4 regions of the Arthrobacter burdickii genome follow, and region 4 is predicted to be linked to each of the others. Evidence: riboswitches for the same ligand, from Rfam matches in the RefSeq annotation. Region 4 holds a riboswitch; each other region holds the start of a gene.
The links. Region 4 has a riboswitch for S-adenosylmethionine ahead of P5G52_RS11710 (LLM class flavin-dependent oxidoreductase). Riboswitches for the same ligand answer to the same signal wherever they lie in the genome.
Positions count from the first base shown of each region.

Region 1: linked by a shared signal. The riboswitch ahead of P5G52_RS05490 (ABC transporter substrate-binding protein) and the one ahead of P5G52_RS11710 (LLM class flavin-dependent oxidoreductase) in region 4 are both predicted to bind S-adenosylmethionine.
Region 2: linked by a shared signal. The riboswitch ahead of P5G52_RS17485 (bifunctional o-acetylhomoserine/o-acetylserine sulfhydrylase) and the one ahead of P5G52_RS11710 (LLM class flavin-dependent oxidoreductase) in region 4 are both predicted to bind S-adenosylmethionine.
Region 3: linked by a shared signal. The riboswitch ahead of P5G52_RS04160 (methylenetetrahydrofolate reductase) and the one ahead of P5G52_RS11710 (LLM class flavin-dependent oxidoreductase) in region 4 are both predicted to bind S-adenosylmethionine.

Region 1 covers NZ_JAROCG010000001.1:1,168,455-1,171,904, reverse strand. Annotated here, with positions in the region: gene P5G52_RS05500 (DUF7793 family protein) at 69-452, opposite strand; gene P5G52_RS05495 (aminodeoxychorismate lyase) at 548-1,426, shown strand; SAM riboswitch class IV at 1,534-1,651, shown strand; gene P5G52_RS05490 (ABC transporter substrate-binding protein) at 1,822-2,745, shown strand; gene P5G52_RS05485 (amino acid ABC transporter permease) at 2,756-3,450, shown strand, end outside.
Region 2 covers NZ_JAROCG010000002.1:659,936-663,385, forward strand. Annotated here, with positions in the region: gene P5G52_RS17475 (DUF1540 domain-containing protein) at 1-142, shown strand, start outside; gene P5G52_RS17480 (VOC family protein) at 237-878, opposite strand; SAM riboswitch class IV at 1,033-1,149, shown strand; gene P5G52_RS17485 (bifunctional o-acetylhomoserine/o-acetylserine sulfhydrylase) at 1,231-2,550, shown strand; gene metX (homoserine O-acetyltransferase MetX) at 2,557-3,450, shown strand, end outside.
Region 3 covers NZ_JAROCG010000001.1:892,039-895,488, reverse strand. Annotated here, with positions in the region: gene metE (5-methyltetrahydropteroyltriglutamate--homocysteine S-methyltransferase) at 1-555, opposite strand, end outside; gene P5G52_RS04160 (methylenetetrahydrofolate reductase) at 613-1,524, opposite strand; SAM riboswitch class I at 1,621-1,731, opposite strand; gene P5G52_RS04155 (ester cyclase) at 1,986-2,411, opposite strand; tRNA gene P5G52_RS04150 (tRNA-Met) at 2,615-2,688, opposite strand; gene P5G52_RS04145 (saccharopine dehydrogenase family protein) at 2,851-3,450, shown strand, end outside.
Region 4 covers NZ_JAROCG010000001.1:2,493,810-2,497,259, forward strand. Annotated here, with positions in the region: gene P5G52_RS11705 (MOSC domain-containing protein) at 1-27, opposite strand, end outside; gene P5G52_RS11710 (LLM class flavin-dependent oxidoreductase) at 164-1,603, opposite strand; SAM riboswitch class IV at 1,862-1,990, opposite strand; gene P5G52_RS11715 (VOC family protein) at 2,086-2,511, opposite strand; gene P5G52_RS11720 (TetR/AcrR family transcriptional regulator) at 2,663-3,280, shown strand; gene P5G52_RS11725 (MFS transporter) at 3,374-3,450, shown strand, end outside.

The DNA of each region.
Region 1 (3,450 bases), 1.3 Mb from region 4:
CAGCTCCTGACGCGGTCAGTTCCTGACACGGTCAGCCCCTGGCACCGTCAGCCCTGACACCGCCGCCGTCAGGGGCCGTACGGATGTCCGGTGAGCCAGGCCAGCGCCTCGGCCGGGCACTCGAAGTAGCGCGTGGGGTACGGGGGGTTGTGCACCCTGGCGAAGAAATCCGCCAGTGTCCTGTCGACCGCGCTCGGGCCGACGATGGCCATGGCTGCGATGTTCAGCGCAGTCGCGAAACCGTGAAGAGCGCTCCGCGTGAGCGACACCATGCCATTGAGCTCCACCAGCATCGGCGGGCAGACGTCCCGGCACAGGGCGTTGGACCGTTCGATCAGTGCCGCAGCATCACTGTCGCCGACGCTCACGTTGTGCTGCCACTGGACCCACAGGACCTCGGTGCGTAGCTCGGCCACGAAGGCTTCCGCGGCGGCATCCCGTTCTTCCGCCATGCTCCCCAACCCCCTGTGGTGGTACCCGAGTGCCGAGCATCCCCTCGCACACTACAGACAGGGGTGGTCGGGCGCGAGCGGATACGCTGGGGGCCATGACTGTTCTCGTGTTCCTCGACCCGGCCCACGACGACGGCAGGGTCGTCGATGCCTCGCAGCCCCAGCTTCTGGCCACCGACCTGGGCGCCACCCGCGGCGACGGGATCTTCGAATCGCTCCTGGCCGTCGACGGGTCTCCCCGCAAGGAGCAGGCGCACCTGGCGAGGCTCGCGTCCTCGGCAGCGGCCCTGGACCTTACGGTCCCCGACGCCGAGGCATGGAGCCGTGCCATCCGCACCGGCCTCCGGGAGTTCGCGGCAGCGGAGCCGGAGCGCCGTGACGCCGTCGTGAAGCTCATCGCCACGCGCGGGGTCGAAGGCGCCGCGCGTGCCACGGCGTGGGTCCAGGTCGCTCCCGTGCCGGCGTCGACGCTCGAGCAGCGCAGGACGGGACTTCGGGTCCTGTTCCTCGAACGCGGCTATGACAGCACCGTGGCGCAGCGTGCGCCCTGGCTGCTGATGGGCGCCAAGACCCTCTCCTACGCCGTCAACATGGCGGCCCTCCGTTACGCGAAGGCCCACGGGGCCGACGACGTCATCTTCACCTCCTCGGACGGCAAGGTGCTGGAGGGCCCCACCTCGACCGTGCTGTTGGCCCACGACCGCGACGGACGGAAGACACTCCTGACACCGCAGCTCGAGAGCGGCATCCTCGCGGGTACGTCCCAGAGCGCCCTGTTCACGGCGGCGAAGGAGCAGGGGTGGGAACTCGGCTACGGCCCGCTCGAGCCGCACCACCTCCTCGACGCCGACGCGGTATGGCTGATCTCGAGCATCCGGCTCCTCGCACCCGTGCTCTCGATCGACGGCCAGGCCCTCCGATCCTCGCCCGCCCTCACAGCCGAGCTGACCGACCTCGTGGACCGGTTCGTGTAATTTTCACCACAAAAGCCTGCCCTACAGGCCGTTTACCGCGTCAAACGCTGATTTCCGCGCAGTTTCGTTTTGACCGGGCGCTTCGTGCTGCCATAGCGTTTTCTTGAAATCAAGAGCTCCAGCCCTCGGCCCTGGCCGGCTGGACAGCAACCCTCTCCCGTAGTGGGGTGCTCCAGGTGAAGATTCGGCCGCCGGGACCAGTCCCCCGGTTGGCAAGTACGGCGTCGTGCGGACCACCCAGAGATAACCGGGACAGCAGCCGCCACAACGCGCACGGCCAGAACAGCGAGCGTGTCACCAGCAGCCAGCAGCCTCCCCGGCAGCCATCCGTTCCTCCCCGAGATCCACCTCATCCAGTCGGCCCGCACCCCGGGCCAGCATCGAAGAAGGACCCCATGAACATCTCCCGCAAAGTCCTCGCGGCACTCGCCGTCCCGCTCCTCGCGCTGACCGTCTCCTGCGGCAGCAACAGCAGTAGCAGCAGCGAGCCGACCGCGACCACCGACGCCCTCGCCGGCAGCGACCAGCAGTCGCTCGACCAGTACACGACCGACGACACCACGCCGGTCGACGAGATCGACACCTCGAAGCTCGGCCTCATCACGGAGGGGACCCTGCGCGTGGGCACCCTCTCCGACGCCCCGCCAAACATCTTCATCGAGAACGGCGTCTTCACCGGCTACGACAACGAGCTGCTCCGCGCCATCGGCGACAAGCTCGGCCTCGAGGTCGAGTTCGCGTCCACGGACTTCTCCGCACTGCTCGCCCAGGTCCAGAACAAGCAGTTCGACGTCGGATCCTCCTCGATCTCCACGACGGCCGCCCGCCGCGAGAACGTCGGCTTCACCAACGGCTACGACTTCGGGTACATGGCCGTCGTCACGAAGAACGGCTCCTCGGTCACGGGCTTCGACTCCCTGTCGGAGAGCACCCGCATCGGCGTCGTGCAGGGCACCGTCCAGGACGACTACGTGACCAACACCCTTGGCCTCGAGCCCGTGCGCTTCGCGGACTACAACACGGTCTACGCGAACGTGAAGAACGGTCAGGTCGACGCATGGGTCGCCCCGTCCCAGCAGGCCACGGGCCAGGTGAAGGAGGGCGATGACACCACCATCGCCGAGACCATCATCAACACCGAGAACTTCACGGCCTACGCGGTCAACAGCGAGAACCAGCCCCTGATCGACGCGCTCAACTCCGGGCTCGACGCCGTGATCGAGGACGGCACGTGGACCGAGCTCACCAAGGAGTGGTACCCGGACCGCGAGATGCCCTCCGACTGGAAGCCCGGCAGCAAAGCCGTGGAAGTAAAGTAGCGGTCCCTGCATGAATGCCCTTGACCAGCTCTCGCAGACCTTCTTCGACTGGGAGGCAATGGCTGCGGTCCTGCCCGAACTCCTGGCGGTCGGACTGCGGAACACCCTGATCCTCGCCCTGTCCTCCGGCATCATCGGGACGGTCCTCGGCATGGTCCTCGCGATCCTGGGGATCTCCCGCAATCGGCTGCTCCGCTGGGTGGCGCGCATCTACACAGACATCTTCCGTGGAGTGCCTGCCGTGGTGATCATCCTGCTCATCGGCATCGGCCTCAGCCCGATCTACCGCCAGGTCACCGGCAGCACCAGTCCCTTCCCGATGGGCATCCTCGCCCTGTCACTGATGGCCGCCGCGTACATCGGTGAGATCTTCCGCTCCGGCATCCAGAGCGTGGAGAAGGGGCAGCTGGAGGCCTCCCGCGCGCTGGGCTTCAGCTACCGCTCCTCCATGCAGCTCGTCGTGGTTCCCCAGGGCGTGCGGCGCGTGCTGCCCGCCCTGGTGAACCAGTTCATCGCGCTGATCAAGGAGTCCTCGCTGATCTACTTCCTCGGGCTGCTCGCCAGCGAGCGTGAACTGTTCCGGATCGGCAACGACTCCGCGAGCACCACGGGCAACCTGTCGCCGCTGATCGCGGCGGCAGCACTGTACCTGTGCCTGACCATCCCGCTGACGCACCTGGTCAACTACATCGACAACCGGCTGCG
Region 2 (3,450 bases), on a different contig from region 4:
CCTGCCGAAGATGCTCGCGCACGTGGGAGCCTGCCAGCGCTCGGAGTGCAGCTACAACCACGACCTGCTGTGCGGCGCCCCCGCCGTCAAGGTGGGACCCGGCGCCGACGCCGCCGACTGCCTGACCTACACCCACGCCTGACGGCGCCTCCGCCCGACGCGCGGAGAGCAACAGGAAAGGGCCGGACGACTGTCCGGCCCTTTCCTGTTCGTTCTGGTGATGTCAGAGGGTGATGTCAGATCTCGATGCGGCCGTCGGCGGTCTCGAAGGTCACGGACATGATGCCCGGGGTGCCGTTCGGGGCGATCCACTGGACCTGCACGCCGTCGAGCGTCTCCTCGACAGCGGTGCCGAGCCACTCGGTCACCCGTTCGGATGATCCTGCGATGGTCAGGCAGGACAGTTTGACCGACGCCGGGCGCGCCTGGGAGGGGTGCAGGGCCTCGGTGCCCTCGTCCCAGCGGAGCAGGTAGGGGACCTGGGGATCAGCGATGAGCCCCTTGATGCCGATCTGCTGCCACGTCAGTTCCTGGCCGTCGGGGAACTTGCGGTTGCCGGGAACCGCGCTGCGGCCGAGGCGCTCCTCGAACGGGGCCAGGTCGTCCACGGCGACGCACCAGCCCATCCAGCCTCCGCCGGCCTCGGACCGCGCGCGCACGGCCTGGCCGAAGGGCGCCTTGGTCGACGCGGGGTGGTCGAGGACCTCCACGACCTCCAGGTACTGGCCGTTCACCAGGGGGAAGATCATGTTCCGGGTGCCGAAGCGCGGGTGCACGCCACCCTTCACGGGGTCCATCCCGAGGTTGGCTGCGATCCGGTCGGCAGTCGCAGCAAGTCCATCGGGTTCGCAGGCATATGAGACATGGTCCAATCGCATGCGGTTATCTTGGCACTAAGTGATGCACGTCTCGACTTAGGATCGCCTTACTCCTGCTGGTCCTCCGATGGCGTCGCCGCCGCCCGTCCGCACGCTGCTTCACGGAGGGTCATCCGGCTTGCCGGATCCGCTCCGATGGGCTTTCATGGGTGCAGGTCATGAGTGCCAGCACGAAGCCCCGGCTTGCTGGCCGGCAACCCTCCAACCGCGGTGGGGTGCCCCGGGTGAAGACCAGGTTCGGCGCTATTCCGGCGCCGTGCAAGCGCGGGCTCCTGCGGGAGCCGGTCTCCTGGAGCGGCACGCACCGGCCGGAGCACCGGACCAGGCGGGGCCCCTTCCGACAGGGAGCACCATGTCCAACGATTGGTCTTTCGAGACACGCCAGATCCACGCCGGCCAGGTACCGGACGCAGCCACGGGAGCGCGTGCGCTTCCCATCTACCAGACGTCGTCGTTCGTCTTCCCGAGTGCCGAGAGTGCCGCCAACCGGTTCGCGCTGACGGAGCTCGCGCCCATCTACACGCGCATCGGGAATCCCACGCAGGAAGCAGTGGAGACGAGGATCGCCAGCCTCGAGGGCGGAGCCGGCGCCCTGCTGCTCGCCTCGGGCCAGGCCGCCGAGACCTTCGCGGTGCTGAACATCGCGGAGGCGGGGGACCACATCGTGGCCAGCCCCAGCCTCTACGGCGGCACGTACAACCTCTTCAAGCACACGCTGAAGAAGTTCGGCATCGAGACCACCTTCGTGGAGGACCCGGACGACCTCGAGCAGTGGCGGAAGGCCGTCCGGCCGAACACCAAGCTCTTCTTCGGCGAGGTCGTGTCCAACCCCCGGCAGGACGTCCTCGACATCGAGGGCATCAGCTCCGTCGCCCACGAGAACGGGCTTCCCCTGATCGTGGACAACACGCTGTCCACGCCGTACCTGATCCGACCCATCGAATGGGGAGCGGACATCGTGGTGCACTCCGCGACGAAGTACCTCGGGGGCCATGGCAACGCCATCGCCGGGGTCATCGTCGACTCGGGGAACTTCGACTTCGCCCGGTATCCCGAGCGGTTCCCCGGTTTCAACACGCCGGACGAGAGCTACCACGGACTCGTCTATGCACGCGACCTCGGCGTCGGCAGCGCACTCGGCGCGAATCTCGCGTACATCCTCAAGGCCCGCGTCCAGCTCCTGCGCGACCTCGGCTCCTCCGTCTCGCCGTTCAACGCCTTCCTCATCGCGCAGGGCCTGGAGACCCTCAGCCTGCGTGTCGAGCGCCACGTGCAGAATGCCCAGGCGGTCGCCGAGTGGCTCGAGGGGCACGACGACGTCGAGCGCGTCTCCTACGCCGGCCTCGCCTCGAGCCCCTGGTACGAGCGCGGCAGGAAGTACGGGCGGAAGAACGGGACGGGCGCGATCGTCAGCTTCGACATCGTCGGCGGGCTGCAGGCCGGCAAGCGCTTCGTCGACGGACTGGAACTCCACTCGCACGTGGCGAACGTCGGCGACGTCCGCTCGCTCGTCATCCATCCGGCGTCCACCACGCACAGCCAGCTCGGGGCGGAAGCGCAGCTCACCGCGGGCGTGCGTCCGGGCCTCGTCCGACTGTCCGTGGGCCTCGAGAACATCACCGACATCCTCGCCGACCTCGACGCGGGGTTCCGCGCCGCCAAAGGAGTCTAGCCCTTCGTGACCACCTACCCTCCTGCTCCGCTGCACCCCGGGATCGACGACGCGCGCCCTTCGGGGGACGGGCTCCTGCGCATCGCCCCGATCGGACCGCTGGCACTCGAGACCGGGGGTGAGCTGCCGGACGTGCAGCTCGCCTTCGAGACCTGGGGCCGACTGAACCGGGATGCATCGAACGCGGTGCTCGTGCAGCATGCCCTGACCGGCAGCTCGCACGTGGCACGCGGCGCATCGGAGGAGGAGGGCTGGTGGGATTCGCTCGTCGGCCCCGGCCGCCCGGTGGACACCGACCGGTACTTCGTGGTGTCCGTCAACATGCTGGGAGGGTGCTACGGCTCGACGGGGCCGGCCAGCCTCGCTCCCGACGGCACCCCGTGGGGATCGCGCTTCCCCTTCGTCACCATCCGCGACTCCGTCCGGGCCGAAGCCCTGCTCGCCGACCGGCTCGGCATCAAGCAGTGGCAGTCGGTCCTCGGGGGATCGATGGGAGGGGCACGAGCGCTCGAGTGGGCACTGATGTACCCGCAGCGGGTGGAGCGGTGCGCCGTCATCGCTTGCACTGCCGCCAGTTCGGCCGAACAGATAGCGTTCGCCCAGGCGCAGCTACAGGCAATCCGGCTCGACCCCGCCTACCGCGGCGGCGACTACTACGACGGCCCGCATCCGGATGCGGGCCTCGGGATCGCCCGGCGCATCGCCCACATCACCTACCGCTCCGAGCAGGAACTGGAAGCACGCTTCGGTCGCGCGGAGCAGGACGCCGAACAGCCCTTCGGCGCCGTCCTGCCCGCCGAGCGGGGCCGCTACCAGGTGGAGAGCTACCTGGACCACCAGGCGGACAAGCTCGTGGGCCGCTTCGACGCGAACAGCTACGTCATCCTGACCGAGGCGCTG
Region 3 (3,450 bases), 1.6 Mb from region 4:
GGGTGCCCCGTCCTCGGGCTTGGCCAGCAGCAGGTAGGTCACGGGACCCACGAGCACCGGGCGCAGCACGGTGCCGCGCTCGCGCTGCCGGCGGACGGTCGCGGTCAGGCCGTGCGCCACGGCGACGAACGGTGTCCCCGGACCGATCTCGGGCACCAGGTAGTGGTAGTTCGTATCGAACCACTTGGTCAGCTCCAGCGGCGCGCGCTCGCCGTCGCCCCGGGCCAGCGTGAAGTAGCCGGCGGTGTCCACAGAACCGTCCTCCGCGGCCAGGTCGGCGAACCGAGCCGGCAGAGCTCCCAGCGCCGCCGTCGCGTCCAGGACCTGGTCGTAGAGCGCGAAGTCCGCCGGGATGGAGGAATCGCCGCGATCCAGCCCCAGTTCCACGAGTCGGGCGACCGTGCGGTCCTGCAGCTGGTCGGCAGCGTGCTGCAGTCCGGCCTCGTCCAGGCGGCCCGCCCAGTAGGCCTCGACGGCCTTCTTCAGCTCACGGCCGGGCCCGATGCGGGGGTAGCCGAGGATCGTGGCGGCGGGGAAGGTGTTCTCGGTGCTCATGGTGTTCTCCTCTGGACGGTGTGTCGGTCGTGGTTCGGATTCGGGGGGGGGGCAGGGTCAGGCCGGGACGGCGGCCGGCGTGCGCGCCACCGGCAGGTCGATCTCCTCGATGACCTCGATGGACGCGCGATGGTCGTTGAAGGTGTACAGGTGCACGCCCGGGGCCCCTGCATCGAAGGCCGCCCGGGCCAGCACGGCCGCTGCCCGCACGCCGATCCGTCGGCGTTCGGCTTCACCCGAGGCGGTCTCCAGGCGGTGCAGGAGGGCAGGGTCGGGACGGACGCCGGTCATTCCGGCCAGCCGTTCGAGCCGGCGGATGTTCCCCAGGGGCATCACCCCGGGAATGATCGGGATGGTGACTCCCGCGGCCCGGGCCGCGGTGAGCAGGCGGACGTAGTGGGCGGGATCGAAATACACCTGCGTGATGGCGAAGTCTGCACCGGAACGCTGCTTCGAGACCAGCACCTCGACGTCGTGCAGGAATGACGGCGATTCCGGGTGCCGATTCGGGTAGGCCGCCACCCCCACCGCCAACCGACCGCCGGCGAGCGCGGCTCCGTGCCGGGCCTCGACCTCCCGGATCAACTCCACCAGGGACTGGGCGAAGGGAAGCTCGCCGCGCACTGCCTGCGGGTCCTGCGGCAGGTCCCCGCGCAGGGCCAGCAGGCCCCTCACCCCCAGTGCGACGAGCTGCCGCACCAGCAGGTCAAGGCTCGCCCGTGTCTCCCCCACGCAACAGAGGTGGGCCAGTGGTCGCAGTCTGGTGTTGCTGGTCAGGTGCCCGATCAGCTCGATCGAGGCCAGGCGCCGCGCCGGTGTGCCGCTGTAGGTCACCGAGACGTAGTCGGGGCGGGTGGCCTCCAGCTCGTCGATCGTCCGCAGCACCGCCTCCCCTGCTTCCGGGGTGGCCGGCGGATACAGCTCGTACGACAGCGACGGCGGTACCGCTGCCTGTTTCTTCGAAGTCATCCCCGCTCCTCGGTATGTCCGAGGGAGTGCACCAGGATGCGGGCCGGAAACCAGCGATCCGGGTGTGCCGGGACCGCTCGCGGGTGCGCTGATGCATGTCCATCGGTTCTGGCATTAGCACCGGTTCCGCTGCTCTCCCAAGGGAGGGCAACGGAATGGTTGCTGCGGCGTCAACAAGCCAGATCTCTCGGCCGCTCTTGATGGTTGGTGGGATCACTGTAAGCAGCACCCCGGCCCTGGGTGCAGAACGTGCGACGACAAGGCGCCGCATGACGTTCCGGGACGCCGGTTTCGTCACATACTGCATCCCGGGCGACATGTGACGATCCCGCGTCATCCGGTGATCCCGGTTCTGGCTGGCCTTCCTCTTCGAGGTGACCGCGGGTCGAGTACGAAGGCGGCGCTTGCCTGCCCTCATCGCGCTCGACACCGCGAGGATACGGATAGAGCACAGTGTTTCGCTAGAGAGGAGGCTCCAGGCGGGCATTCAAACTCATTGCAGCTCCGAGAAGGTCTGCGGCGCCCCACCATTCGACCGCCACCCCGCCCCTGAACCGAACAAGGTGCATGGCGGTAATGGCTACCGGTCTGCCGGTAGCGGGCAGACCGAGGAACTCCCCTTCGTGCGTTCCGGTCCACAGCACCCGACCGGCGATCTTGTCGCCTTCAACCACTGCGTCAGAGATGGCTCCCGTCATATCGGGAAAGGCAGCATGCATACTGTGCATCCAGAAAATGAAGCCCTCCCGCCCTCCAGGCTGACCGGGCACGGGCATGTGGTCGATCACATCAGCAGCGATCAAACCCTCCAGAGCGACGGCATCATCAGCGCCGACCGCAGAGATGATCCCTTCATATACTCCTCGCAAGCCTGAACCGTCTGGCATTGCGGCTCCTCGCACTCTGTTCAAGGGCTGCTTACCGGCCACCTCTGCCAGTGTGGGCCGGTGACCACGGGCAGGCAAGCACCAACCCGTTGGGCTGAACTGAACGGCAAGGTGGCATCACGGCGCTGATCGCGTGTCGTCTCGGACCCGACGTGGTTAAGCTGAAGCACCTACCAACAGGATCGTTAGTAGGTGCTTCTTCGTTGCGGGGACAGGATTTGAACCTGTGACCTCTGGGTTATGAGCCCAGCGAGCTACCGAACTGCTCCACCCCGCGGCGCAAAGACGACCTTACTCACCGCAGGATGAATACACCAATCGGCCCTCGCGATCCAGTGATGATCTGCGATCTGGTTTCAGGGTCACGGGGCGCTTCAGCCACGGCAGAGGTAGGCACTTCTCGGCGTCGTTCCTGCCGCTGCCGTGGAAGACTGCTGGCATGGAGGCTCCCGCGCGCGATCACGACCTCGTCCTCTTCGGTGCGACCGGCTTCGTCGGTGAACTGATCGCCGGATATCTTGCGGACCATGCTCCGCCGGGCCTGCGCGTGGGGCTCGCGGGGAGGTCGAGGGAGAAGCTCGAGGCCGTACGGTCCAGGCTGCCCGCCGCCGCGCAGGACTGGGCCCTCATCGAGGCCGACTCGGAGCACCCTGACTCACTCGCTGCGCTGGCCGCCAGAACCCGGGTGCTCTTCACCACGGTGGGTCCCTACGCGAAGTACGGACTGCCCGTCGTCGAGGCGTGTGCCCGCGCCGGCACCCACTATGGGGACCTGACGGGCGAGGTGTCCTTCGTCCGTGAAGCCATCGACCGCTTCGACGCGTTGGCAAGGACTACCGGCGCACGGATCGTCCATGCGTGCGGCTACGACTCCATCCCGTCGGACCTCGCGGTGCTCCTCCTGCACCAGGCCGCGGTGGCCGACGGCGCGGGCGGACTGACCGAGGTGCAGCTCGTCGCCAGGGCGAAGGGTGGCTTCAGCGGCGGCACCATCGAGTCGATGCGTGGGCAGCTCGACGGCATGCGGTCGGATCCTGTG
Region 4 (3,450 bases):
CACGTCGTACCGGAAGCCGGGCGTCATGCCCCCACGGTATCCGGTCGTAGCACTCCAGTTCGCCTCGATAGCCCCCGGCACCGGTTCACTCCGGCCGACAGTCCTCCCGAGGACGGAAACGGCCGGAGGTGTCTCGGACAGGTCGTCGGGGTGGACATTCCACCTAGGCGAAGGAGGGGGTCGCGGGCTCGACGCCGCTGGCATCGAGGGTGCCGGCCCCCGGACCGAGGTGGGCGCCGTTGCGGTACCGCGCACCGGGGTGCTGGTCGAACAGCCTCGTGTTCCCCGGGCCGAACAGGCGCTCGCGGAGGGTCGACTCCTCATAGGACGTCCGGTACAGGCCTCGTCGCTGGAGTTCGGGGATGACGAGTTCGATGAAGTCCTCGGCGGTGCCGGGCGTGAGGAACTGCCGTAGGTTGAATCCGTCGAGGTCCGTGCCCTCGACCCACCGCTCGATCTCGTCGGCGACCTCGCCGGGAGTGCCGATGGCGACGAAGGGACCGCGGTCGAACCTCGTGATGCTTTCCAGTGCCTGCCCGACCGTCGTCCCCGGCCGATGGTGCCGGTTGCTGGGCTGCTTGTCCCAGCCGGGGCGGTCTTCCCGCGCGAGGATGTCGTCGATGACCTCGTCCGGCCGGTAGGCAGCGAGGTCGATGCCGTCACCACCGGCGTGCGCGAGGTAGCCCTCGGCACTGGAGAGTCGCCGGTACTCCTCCGCCTTGCGCTGTGCCTCCTTGTGGGTCCTGCCGACGATGACGACGGCCCCGGCGAAAGCCTTGATGTGGCCGGCTTCCCGGCCGTTCTGGACTGCCAGCCTGCGCAGGTCCTGGACGTTCTCGCGGTACGCCGCCGCGTCGCGTCCGCCGACGAAGACGCCCTCGGCGTGCTTGGCCGCGAACGCCTTCCCCGCCGTCGAACTGCCGGCCTGGAACAGGACCGGCGTGCGCTGGAGGGACGGTGCGCTGAGGTGGGGACCGGCGACGGAGAAGTTCGGGCCACGGTGGTTGATGTAGCGGACCTTGGACGGGTCGGTATAGACCCGCCGATCACGGTCCTCGATCACCGCGTCGTCGTCCCAGGACCCTTCCCACAGCTTGTACAGCACATCGAGGTACTCGTCGGCGATGGCGTAGCGCTGGTCGTGCTCCACTTCGTCGGCCAGTCCGAAGTTGCGGGCCGCGTTGGGGAGGTACGACGTGACGATGTTCCAGCCGAACCGGCCCTTGGTGAGGTGGTCCAGCGTCGAGGCCCTGCGGGCGAAGGCGAACGGCGGCTCGTAGGTGGTGGAGAAGGTTGCGGCGAAGCCGAGATGCCTGGTGACCGCAGCCATCGCCGGGATGACCAGCAGGGGGTCGTTGCTCGGGATCTGGACGGCTTCCCGGAGGGCCGTCTCGGGGCCGTTGCGGTAGCCGTCGTAGGTGCCGATCACGTCGGCGAGGAACACGCTGTCGAAGAGCCCTGCCTCGAGCATCCTCGCAGTCTCCGTCCAGAAGTCGAGATCGTTGAAGCGGTGCCGGTTGTTCTCGGGGTGGACCCAGAGGCCGTGGGAGATGTGGCCCACGCAGTTCATCTCGAAGAGGTTGAAGGCGATCTGACGTGTCATGCGTGGACCTGGTCCTTTCGGAAGGCGGGAAAACCGGGGAGTAGGAAGCACAGAATGTCCTGGCGCCTGTGCGCGTCGAAAGCGTCGCCGACCGTGGAGCCGGACGCCTCATGACCAGTACGTCGTTGCGTGAGTCCTGGCACGGCCGGCACACGGTGCGGAAGAGGACCGGACAGCGACAGCAGGATCGGCGTCGTCCGGCAGGTGCCTGCTAGGGAACGGTGCGGTGGGCGGTACAGCTCACGGGATAAGCCTTTCGACGTGCTCTTGCCCACGCCGGACCAGCACTGTCATGCCGAGGCGAAGGCCGCTTCGTCATCCGAACCACCCAGGAACATGGGGTTGGTGCGCGGTCCAGTCGGAGCTTTGCGACCGCATCTCTTGAAGCTGGAACGACTATAGGCGGAGAACGGAGCGGTGGGACCAATGAGAAGCGATGTGACCCGTCGTCGGAGCGGCCGTTCCATGCCGTGAACTCCGCGTCAGCCGATGTCCACCGTGCCGTCCTCACCGATATGCCAGCCCGGATTGTGGGCGATCTCCCAGACGATGCCGTTCGGATCGCGCACGAGTGCGTGGAAGATGCCCCCGAAAGCGCCGTCCCGGGGCTCCTGCAAGATGGTCGCGCCCGCAGCCGCCATCGCCGAGACGAGCTGGTCAACGTCGGCAGGACTGCCGACGTTGTGGGACAGCGTCACCCCGGACGGCGCGGGTCTGGCATCGAGTCCGGCGTCCTGGGCGAACTTGTCATCGAGGAACAGCCCCAGCAGCAGGCCGGGTGCCACCTGGTAGAAGATGATCTCGCCCGGAACATCCAGTGCCGGCGTCCAGCCCAGCGTCCGGTAGAACGACCGTCCCGCATCGAGGTCCCGCGTGGCGACGGTGATGAAGTGCAGCTGTTGGTCCATGGCGAGAGCGTAGCCGCGCGACGGCTGTCCGGTGAGTGTGCGCAGCCATGGACTTCCGCATGCGGTGCGGTTGCCCCTGCGGCCGTTCCAGGCGCGACCGCTCTGCCGCCGGTTGTCCGGCTGCTACTTTGGGCCTAAAAGGAGACCGTCAATGCCGCGCCCCCGATCCACCCTCCTGTCCGTCGAACTGATCGTCGAGGCAGCACTGAAGCTCGTCGACGAGACGGGCGACTTCAGCTTCCCCAGGATCGCCCGCGAGCTCGGCGTCAGTCAGTCCTCGCTCTACAACCGGATCTCCAGCCGCGAACACATCGTGGAACTCCTCCGCGCCCACCTCTTCACCTCGAATCCCACGCCGTCGACCACTGACGCCCCGTGGGACGAGGCGCTGCGCATGCTCATCCGCGGGTATCGCGACTGCTTCGCTCCGCACCCCAGACTGGTACCCCTGCTGGTGACCCAAACGGTGAGGGCGGCCGAGGTGATCGCCATGTACGAGGATCTGACGCTCGCCCTGGAACGGTCCGGCCTCGACGCCGCCGACGTCGCTCCGGCCCTCTCGCTGGTCGACTACTTCGCCCTGGGTGCGGCACTCGACTTCACTGCCCCCGAGGAGGTCTGGGGGCCGGAACCCGAGAAGTACCCGGCCCTGACGAGGGCGGTCCGATCCAGCCCGTCGGCGCCGGAGCGGGTCGAGCGCGCCTTCGAGTTCGGCCTCGAGGCACTGATCGCCGGCATCGCAACACGGGTGAAACACAAAGTTAACTGAAAGGCTTTCAAAAACTATTGCTCGGGGGGCCCCTCGCCCCGATACTAAATGAACGCCGTTCATTTGGAGTGGCGGCCATCACACTCTCAATGAATGGAGCACGCCGTGGGAAGAACGCCTGCACAACCCGACGCCACCGTCAGGGTTCCACTGACGGCCTCCCGGGCCAT